DNA from 3 places in the Cupriavidus sp. HE11 genome. Region 1 is predicted to be linked to each of the others. Evidence: predicted binding sites of a transcription regulator. Region 1 holds the regulator's gene; each other region holds the start of a gene.
What was found. The regulator sigma-54, encoded in region 1, starts transcription at its own class of promoters, with help from an activator protein. The targets are predictions, from matches to a motif close to TGGCANGNAANCTGCTTT.
Positions count from the first base shown of each region.

Region 2: a site for sigma-54 is predicted at 1,750-1,767, ahead of ACOABP_RS19295 (GTP cyclohydrolase II). Genes of this name have one in related genera too.
Region 3: a site for sigma-54 is predicted at 1,281-1,298, ahead of urtA (urea ABC transporter substrate-binding protein). Genes of this name have one in related genera too.

Region 1 covers NZ_CP184464.1:2,292,743-2,296,017, forward strand. The annotation lists gene hpf (ribosome hibernation-promoting factor, HPF/YfiA family) at 427-780, opposite strand; gene ACOABP_RS10680 (RNA polymerase factor sigma-54) at 831-2,312, opposite strand; gene lptB (LPS export ABC transporter ATP-binding protein) at 2,490-3,275, opposite strand, start outside.
Region 2 covers NZ_CP184465.1:405,432-408,706, reverse strand. The annotation lists gene ACOABP_RS19305 (amino acid ABC transporter substrate-binding protein) at 1-219, opposite strand, end outside; gene ACOABP_RS19300 (acyltransferase family protein) at 445-1,548, shown strand; gene ACOABP_RS19295 (GTP cyclohydrolase II) at 1,835-3,073, shown strand; gene ACOABP_RS19290 (URC4/urg3 family protein) at 3,070-3,275, shown strand, end outside.
Region 3 covers NZ_CP184464.1:2,966,926-2,970,200, reverse strand. The annotation lists gene urtA (urea ABC transporter substrate-binding protein) at 1-1,217, opposite strand, end outside; gene cyoD (cytochrome o ubiquinol oxidase subunit IV) at 1,609-1,959, opposite strand; gene cyoC (cytochrome o ubiquinol oxidase subunit III) at 1,960-2,604, opposite strand; gene cyoB (cytochrome o ubiquinol oxidase subunit I) at 2,610-3,275, opposite strand, start outside.

The DNA of each region.
Region 1 (3,275 bases):
ATCGAGTGCTTGGTGGACGCACGCATTGGAGCGTCCGGCTCATTATAGAGCAGGGCTACAGCGCGCTTGTGCGCTGCAGCGCCGGCGCCGCGGGTGGTGCCGCGGTTGGCCGGCCGGATTGCCCACCCGGGTATTGCCGCCAGCGCCTGCATGATCTTCCGTCATGCGGTATGCCGTGCGGGTCACCGGGACCGTTCTGCCTGTCGTTATTGTATGGCGCAGCATACACCGAGCCGCGCAAGATGCGAACACCCCCGGTGAATCAAATGGTTTCTGCCGTGGCGCGAAGGTAACGGAGAGTTTCGGCCTGCCGGGAGCGTGCACCCATCAAAAAAGCCGCGCATCTGCGCGGCTTTGCTCTCTTCCTATCAGTCCTTTCGGGGGATGTTCAAGTCCACCTGGAGGGGCAGTTCACGGGTTGCCAGCCTATTGTTGCTGTAGTTGGGCTTCAGCCATCTGGTACTTGACCGCTTCCCGGTCATGGCCTTGCACGCGGTCCTTGTAGCGGATCACCTGCCGGTCGAGCTTGTCGACCAGACAGTCGATCGCGGCGTACAGGTCTTCATGGTGCGCTTCGACGAAGATGTCCTTGCCCTTGAGATGAAGATTGATTTCCGCGTACTGACGCTTGTCCTTTTCCTTGTGGTTGTCGACAGATAGCAGCACGCTCACGCCAATGACCTGATCGAAATGTCTGACAATTCGCTCCAGTTTCGTTTCCACATACTCACGCAGCGGCGGCGTGATGTCGAGGTGGTGTCCACTGATCTTGAAGTTCATAGCGCTTCTCCTTCTGAAAGAGCCGCACCAGGCAGGCGGTTGCGGCTCGGCTACAAAGACTTGCGGAGATTCACTGCGGGGATCTTCAGCGCTTCGCGGTATTTGGCCACCGTGCGGCGTGCGACCACAAAGCCCTGTTCGCCCAGCAATTCGGCGATGCGGCTGTCGGAAAGAGGATTCCTGGGGTCTTCGGCTCCTATCAGTTGCTTGATCAGCGCGCGGATCGCCGTGGATGAGGCCGCGCCGCCCGTCTCCGTGGAGACGTGGCTACCAAAGAAGTACTTCAACTCGAAAGTACCCATTGGCGTGGCCATGTATTTGTTCGTAGTCACCCGGGAAATGGTCGACTCATGTAAACCGAGTGTATCGGCTATTTCCCGCAAAACCAAGGGGCGCATTGCTATTTCGCCGTGCGAAAAGAAGTTCTTCTGACGCTCCACAATTGCCTGCGCCACACGCAGGATCGTGTCGAATCTCTGCTGAATGTTCTTGATGAGCCACCGGGCTTCCTGCAGCTTCTGCTGCAGGCCCGCCGCACCCGCTTCTCCTTTTGCACCGCGCAAAATCTGCGCGTACATGTCGTTGATGCGCAGGCGCGGCATGACGTCCGGATTCAGCTGTGCAATCCAGCTGCTGCCGCTCTTGCGCACGAACACGTCGGGCACCACGAAATCCGCTTCGGGGCGGCTGTACGCATGCCCCGGGTACGGTGCCAGCGAGCGGATCAGATCGTGCGCCGCCTTTAGTGCAATTTCGTCAACCTGCAGCGCTTTCTTGAGACGCGTGTAATCCCTTACGGCCAGCAGTTCAAGATGATGGTTGACGATGGACAGGGCCAGTTCGCGTTGCGGATGCTGCAGCCGCTTCAGTTGCAGGCTCAGGCACTCGGCGGCATTGCGCGCGCCCACGCCCGGCGGATCGAAGCTCTGCAGCAGCGTCAGCATGGCCTGCACTTCCTCGATCTCGAATTCCAGCTCTTCGGGCAGTTCGGTGCAGATTTCCTCGAGTGACGCACTCAGGTATCCGTCGTCGTCGAGCGATTCGATCAGAAAAATGGCCAGGCCCTTGTCGCGCGCCGAAATCTTCAGCGGCGTCAGCTGTTCCATCAGGTATTCGCGCAGCGTGGGGTCCGCATCGCGTAACTGCATCGGCGTCTTTTCGTCTTCGTCGTTCTGCGGACGGCGAGCGAAGTCGTCCAGGCTCCAGTCGCTGCCATAGTCTTCGCTCGCGGAATCGCTAAAACCTTCTTCGTCGCCGCCAGCCGCGTGCTCGGCGCGGTCGTCACCGTTGGCCTGCGGCTCGGCCGGGGCCGGCGCCGGGGCGCTCTGCAGGTTGACGGAGCCGTCCGCCGCCACGCGCAGCGGGCTTTCGATCCAGTCGTTCTCGCGTTCAAGCAGCGGGTTTTCCGTCAGCGCCTGTTCCACTTCCTGTTGCAGTTCGAGCGTGGAAAGCTGCAGCAGCCGGATGGACTGTTGCAGTTGCGGCGTCAGGGCCAGATGCTGGGAGAGGCGGAGCTGAAGCGAAGGTTTCATGCGACCTATTCTATGCGCATCTTTCCGTTGTTGGAACGGAATTTGCTACAACCTATCGCTTCGGCTTCCTGATCGGAAACGGCTTTGGAAAAACCGTTGGCAAGTGCGGTAGAAATGACCTGCCGATGACGTGCCGGATGGCCCGTCGGAAGAGCGGCCGCAAGGGCGGCCGGGGGCTTACATGCGGAAGTTTTCGCCCAGGTAGACGCGTCGCACCGACTCGTTGGCGATGATTTCCTCGGGCTGGCCGGCGGCCAGCACGGTGCCTTCGCTGATGATGTACGCGTGGTCGCAGATGCCCAGCGTTTCGCGCACATTGTGGTCGGTGATCAGCACGCCGATATTGCGCGCCTTCAGGAAGCTCACGATCCGCTGGATTTCGCCTACGGCGATCGGGTCCACGCCTGCAAACGGCTCGTCGAGCAGGATGAAGCGCGGCGACGACGCCAGCGCACGGGCGATTTCCACGCGGCGGCGCTCGCCGCCCGACAGCGACAGCGCGGGGTTGTTGCGCAGGTGGGCAATCTGCAGGTCGTCCAGCAGCGAATCCAGGCGGCGTTCGATCTCGGCCTTCGGCAGCGGCTTGCCGTTCTCCAGCTGCAGCTCCAGCACCGCGCGGATATTCTCTTCCACGTTGAGCTTGCGGAAGACCGACGCTTCCTGCGGCAGGTAGGACAGGCCCATGCGGGCGCGTTCGTGAATGGCCAGGCCGCTGATGTGCTCGTCGTCGAGGACGATGTCGCCCTCGTCCAGCGCCACCAGGCCCACGATCATGTAGAACGACGTGGTCTTGCCCGCGCCATTGGGGCCAAGCAGCCCCACCACCTCGCCGCTTTTCACATCGAGCGATACGTCCTTGACCACCGTGCGCGTGCCGTAGCGCTTCTTCAGGTGACGCACGACCAGTGTGCTGCTGTCGGTGCGGACGGCGGATGCGTTGGACGGGGCAGAGGCGGCGAGCGT
Region 2 (3,275 bases), on a different replicon from region 1:
GCACAGATCCACCGCATAGCCGGCCGGCTGGCCCTTGTCGTCGGCAAACGAGAACGGCAGGGCGGACTCGCGATAGCCGAGCGTGATGGTGCCGGTGTCACGGATCTTGTCCAGGACGGGGCTGGGGCTTTGCGCGTGGACGGCCGGCACGATGGCGGCGGCCAGGGCAACAACAGCCGTCAGGCGGCGGAACGAGGAGAAGGCAACAGTCAGGGACATGTTCGGGGCAAGGCACGGAAAGACGCAAGGGTATACCCCCGGCCATTGCGCACGAAGAATTTGTTTCTTATTAGCTAATGCCCGAGAGTAGTGCAATGAAAGTTGCCTTTTCGCCACGCCGTACACGGAATTACAACCGTTACGGCAGCGGTTACCGGTCGCCCCAAGGCTGAATGCACCGATGCGAGTACAATTCGGCCCACTTTGCACCCCCACGAAGAACAAATGAGCCCCCGTCCTTCCCGTCTGGCGTGTGTAGACGCGCTGAAGGCGGTCAGCTCGCAGCTGATCGTATTGCACCACCTGGCGTTCTACGGGCCGATGTCCGATGCCGCCCAGTCACTGGCGCCTGGCTTGATCGGCTGGCTGGCCGACTATGCGCGCATCGCCGTGCAGGTCTTCCTGGTCATCAGCGGCTTCCTGGCCGCGCGCAGCCTGGCCCCCGGCGGGCGCCTGACTGCCGCCAGCCCGGTGCTGACGATCTGGCGCCGCTACCAGAAACTGGTGGTGCCGTTTGCCGCCGCCATCTTGGTGGCAATTGCCGGTGCCGCCATCGCGCGCACCTGGATGCAGCACGATTCCATCCCGGCCGCGCCGCATCTGGCGCAGTTCGTGGCTCATGTCCTGCTGCTGCACAACATTCTCGATGTGGACGCGCTGTCCGCCGGCGTCTGGTATATCGCCATCGACCTGCAACTGTTCGCGCTGATGGTGCTGGCGCTGTGGTTCGCCCGGGCCGTGGTCCGCGACGCGTTGCCGCTCGGCGTGCCGCTGGTGGGAGTGCTGGCAATGGCCTCGCTGTTCTGGTTCAACCGCGATGCGTCGTGGGATATCTGGGCCATCTATTTCTTTGGTGCCTACGGCACGGGATCGCTGGCCTACTGGGCGTCGAATCCGGGCCGCTCGGTCATGCCGCTGATGGCGCTGGCCGCCATCGGCCTGGCCGCGCTGGCGGTGGACTTCCGGTTGCGCATTGCGGTGGCGCTGGCAACGGCATTGCTGCTGGCCGTCTCGCGTCGCGGCGGCTGGCTGGAGAGCTGGCCAGCCGGACGCCTGACCGCGTACTTCGGCCGGATTTCCTATTCGGTGTTCCTGGTGCACTTTCCGGTCTGCCTGGTGGTCAATGCCGTGGTTACCCATTTCGTTCCGGGCCGGCCGGTGCTGAATGCGCTGGGCATGGGCCTGGCCTGGGTCGCCAGCAATGCCGCCGGGGCGCTGTTCCATCGCTATGTGGAGGCCGCCAACCCCGTGCGGGCCATGGTGGACTGGCTGACCGCCGATCTGCCCCAGCGTGGGCGCGAGCGCCTGGGCCATCGCGCGGAAGGCTGAGCCTCTCGCCCCTTCATCGCCGGAACGGCACGTTCGATCGAACGTGCCGTTTTTGCTTGTGCCGACGGTCATCCCCGGCCGGCGCCGGGATCCGGTGCGCGCTGCACCGCGATGTACCGCACGCGCCATCCGGACGGTGGCACCAGGCACGCCGACGGTGCGTACGGGATGCCACCAACCGTAACAACCCCACTTGGGCGTTGGCACGAACGTTGCCTACTATGAACATGTAAACCTGACCATCTGGTCAGGATTCGTGTTCCGGTTTCATACCGGGGAGGCGACCATGTCCGACCATATCGTCCTGACCTCGCACGCGCGCCGCGACAAGCCGGCCGAGCCGATCCACTGGGGCGCGCCCACCGCGGCCGAGCGGGGGCCTGTGATCGCCAGCCTGACAGACCCGGCGCAGCGCAACGTGATCGGTACGCATGCCGGGGCCTACGCGATCTATCGCGCGCTGGCCGTGGCTTCGGGCAGCCTCCAGCGGGCGCACCGCCCCGACCTGACCGACACGGCGCCGGCCGAGCCGATCGGCCCGCATGCGCAGTGGGGCGACCCCGACAAGATCGTGTCGCTCGATCCCTGGGGCCATCTGGTATCGACGGTCTTTGCCGACCGCATCGCAGCCGGTTTCGATATCCGGCCGACCATTGCCATCACGCGCGCCCATATCAATATGCCGGAACTGGTGGCGGCCATCGCGGCGGGCCGCCTGGCACCGGACGGCGACATCCTGTATGCCAACGGCGATGTGCGCGTCACCAAGGCCGCCATCGACCCGGTCTGGTATCTGCCCGGCATCGCCCGCCGGTTCAATATCAAGGAAAGCATCCTGCGCCGCAGCCTGTTCGAGCAGACCGGCGGCATGTTCCCGGAACTGGTCACACGGCCAGACCTGAAGGTCTTCTTGCCGCCCATCGGCGGCATGACGCTCTATTTCTTTGGCGATATCAGCAAGCTGGGCAAGCCCGAGACCAAGGTGGCCTGCCGCGTCCACGACGAATGCAATGGTTCCGACGTCTTTGGATCCGATATCTGCACCTGCCGGCCCTACCTGGCGCATGGCATCGAAGTCTGTATCGAGATGGCGCAGCAGGGCGGCGTTGGCCTGGTGGTCTATAACCGGAAGGAAGGGCGCGCGCTGGGCGAGGTGACCAAATTCCTGGTCTATAACGCACGCAAGCGCCAGGTGGGCGGCGACCGGGCCGAAACGTATTTCGCGCGCACCGAATGCGTGGCCGGGGTGCAGGACATGCGCTTCCAGGAACTGATGCCCGATGTCTTTCACTGGCTGGGGATCCGGCGGATCGACCGCTGGGCCTCGATGAGCAACATGAAGCATGGCGCGCTGACGGCGCAGGGAATCGAGGTGGTGGAGCAGGTGCCCATCCCCGAGGCCCTGATCCCGGCCGATGCGCGCGTGGAAATCGATGCGAAGGTGGCGGCGGGTTACTTCACCAGCTACACGCCGCCTGATGCCAACGAACTCGCCCTGGCAAAGGGCAGGGGGTTGAACGAATGAACGAGCATCCCGCAGGAGGTACGACCGGACACGAACCCGGCGCGGGCAGCGGCTGGCATAGCCCGGTGCCGCCCGATCATCCCGCTTCCGCACTGCTGAGCGGCGAGGCGGTGCGCACGCATTGCGCGGTCGTGACCGAATTCGTCGCATCCGGCGAGTCTGAACTGTTTACGTGGCATCCGGACCGGATCCACGCCATTGC
Region 3 (3,275 bases), 670 kb from region 1:
ATGAACGGGCTCCACGGTTGTGCGCGGATCGGCTTCGGCGTCTTCCAGACCACGTTGAACTGACCGTCGCCCTTGACTTCGCCGATCATCACCGGCTTGTACAGGTGATGGTTGTCGCCCATGGTCAGCGTGAAGCCGTCCGGTGCCTTGAAGGTCTGGCCATACATGGCGGCGCGCACCTTGTCCACGTCGGTGGTGCCGGCCTTCTTCACGGCCTGGGCCCACATGTGGATACCCACGTAGGTGGCTTCCATCGGGTCGTTGGTCACGCGCTTGTCGCCGCCGGGCAGGTTGTTGGCCTTGACCCACGCCGCCCACTGCTTCTTGAACGCGTCGTTCTCGCCGTTCTTGACCGACATGAAGTAGTTCCAGGCGGCCAGGTGGCCCACCAGCGGCTTGGTGTCGATGCCGCGCAGTTCTTCCTCACCCACCGAGAAAGCCACCACGGGCACGTCCTTGGCCTTCAGGCCGGCGTTGCCCAGTTCCTTGTAGAACGGCACGTTGGAATCGCCGTTGATCGTCGAGATCACTGCGGTCTTGCCGCCCTGCGAGAACTTCTTGATGTTGGCGACGATGGTCTGGTAGTCGGCATGACCAAACGGGGTGTAGACCTCTTCGATGTCCTTGTCGGCGACGCCCTTGCTCTTCAGGAACGCGCGCAGGATCTTGTTGGTGGTGCGCGGGTACACGTAATCGGTGCCCAGCAGGAAGAAGCGCTTTGCACCGCCGCCTTCCTTGCTCATCAGGTATTCCACGGCCGGGATGGCCTGCTGGTTCGGCGCGGCGCCCGTGTAGAACACGTTCTTGGACATTTCCTCGCCTTCGTACTGCACCGGGTAGAACAGCAGCGCGTTGGTCTCTTCATAGACCGGCAGCACCGACTTGCGCGACACCGACGTCCAGCAGCCGAACGTGACGGCAACCTTGTCCTTGGTGATCAGCTGGCGGGCCTTCTCGGCGAACAGCGGCCAGTTGGAAGCGGGGTCCACCACCACCGGCTCAAGCTTGCGGCCCAGCACGCCGCCGCTCTTGTTGATCTCGTCGATCGTCATCAGCGCCACGTCCTTGAGCGAAGTCTCGGAGATGGCCATGGTGCCCGACAGCGAATGCAGGATCCCGACCTTGATCGGTTCCTTCGTCTGCGCCATCAGCGGGCTGGTACCGATCATCGCTGCGGCGGCTACCGCCGACAGCTTCAGCATGTCACGTCGTTTCATTGCAGCTCCCATTTTGTCCAATTTGTCGTATGTGGTCAGGGACTACGCACCCCGGGTAACGCTTCTGCAACTAGCGTGCCAAGAATGGCGATACCCGCAAACCGTTGCCAGGCAACGGCTGCGAGACAAATCGGATGGGACGGATCGGGGGCGCACCAGTAAGGTGCCAAGCTTGCGGAGTGCCCGGAACGGACGCATGCACCGGCGTCGTGCATCGGCCCGATGCGGTGCATGGCAGGAAGGGATCGGTGCGCGGCGCACCAGAGGCAAGATTCCGGACGGGGACGCAGGTTCCCGCCCTCCCCGCCGCCATCGGGGGGCTGCGGGGGAAAAACGCAATAAAAAACGGGGCCGCTGGGGCCCCGTTTCTTTCAGATACCGGTGACGACGGTCACTTGCTCATCCACGGCATCATGTTGGCGTTCATGTTGTGCATGATCCAGAGCGAACCGGCCAGCACGATGAACAGGATCAGGCCCGTGAACAGCAGAGCCATCACGTTCCACTTCTGGCCTTCCGAGCCGTCCAGGTGCAGGAAGTACTTCAGGTGCACGACGATCTGTACCACGGCCATGCCCAGGATGATCCAGAGCGTGGTGGCGCGGTCCATCGAGCCGTCCATCACGATCTTGAACGGGATCACGGTCAGGATCACCGCCAGCACGAAGCCGATCACATACGACTTGACGCTGCTGTGGCCGTGCGACGCGCCATGGGCGGCGCTTGCGTGTTGCTGTGCCATTTACATTGCTCCCATCAGGTAGACCACGGTGAACACACCGATCCAGACCACGTCCAGGAAGTGCCAGAACAGGCTGAGGCAGTTCAGGCGCTTGGCCACCACCGGGGTCAGGCCCTTCTTCGACAGCTGGTACATCAGCACGAGCATCCAGACCATGCCGCTTGCCACGTGCAGGCCGTGGGTGCCCACGAGCGTGAAGAACGACGACAGGAAGGCGCTGCGGCTCGGGCCGGCACCTTCATGGATCAGGTGCGCGAACTCGTTGATTTCCATCGCCATGAAGCCTGCACCCAGCAGGAACGTCACGGCCAGCCAGAACATCACGCGGCCACGCTGCTGGTTCTGCATCGACACCATGGCAAAGCCGTAGGTGATCGACGAGAACAGCAGGATTGCCGTTTCCACGAGCACGTAGTTGAGCTCGAACAGCTCCTTGCCCGTCGGGCCACCCGCCACTTCGCCGCGCAGGACGGCGAACGCGGCGAACAGGCACGCGAACAAGATGCAGTCGCTCATCAGGTACAGCCAGAAACCGAAGATGGTGTTCTCGCTGGTGTCGTGATGGGCGTGGTCATGCGCCTCGTCGTGCGAGTGCGCATGCGCGGGGGCTTGCGCCCCAAAGCGGTCAAGAACTTCTGTCGACATCGTTATCAGCCCTGTGCAGCCACACGCTGCTGGTAGCGGGTTTCGATCTGCTCGACCTCGGCGGCCGGCACGTAGTAGTCGATGTGGTCATCGTTGGCGCGACGGATGAACGCCACCACCATGCCCACCAGGCCAACGGCGGCCAGCCACCAGATATGCCAGGTCAGCGCGAAGCCCAGCGCCAGGCTCCAGGCACCCATGTAGAAGCCGGCAGCCGTGTTCTTCGGCATGTGGATCTGCGCGAAACCGCTGGTCGGCAGCTTCTCGCCACGAGCCTTCATGTCGGCAAACGCGTCCAGGTCACGCACCACCGGGGTGTGCGCGAAGTTGTAGAACGGCGGCGGCGACGACACGGCCCATTCCAGCGTACGGCCACCCCAAGGGTCGCCCGTCACGTCGGCCAGCTTCTTGCGGTCACGGATCGACACGACGATCTGCAGCACCTGGAAGAAGATGCCCAGCGCCACGAACACCACGCCCACCACGGCCAGATGCAGCCAGGGCGTCCATTCCGGGTTGTTCGTGTGGTTCAGACGACGGGTCATGCCCATCAGGCCCAGCACGTACAGCGGCATGAAGGCGAAGTAGAAGCCAACGATCCAGCACCAGAAGGCGCACTTGCCCAGACGCTCGTTCAGCTTGAAGCCGAACGCCTTCGGCCACCAGTAGGT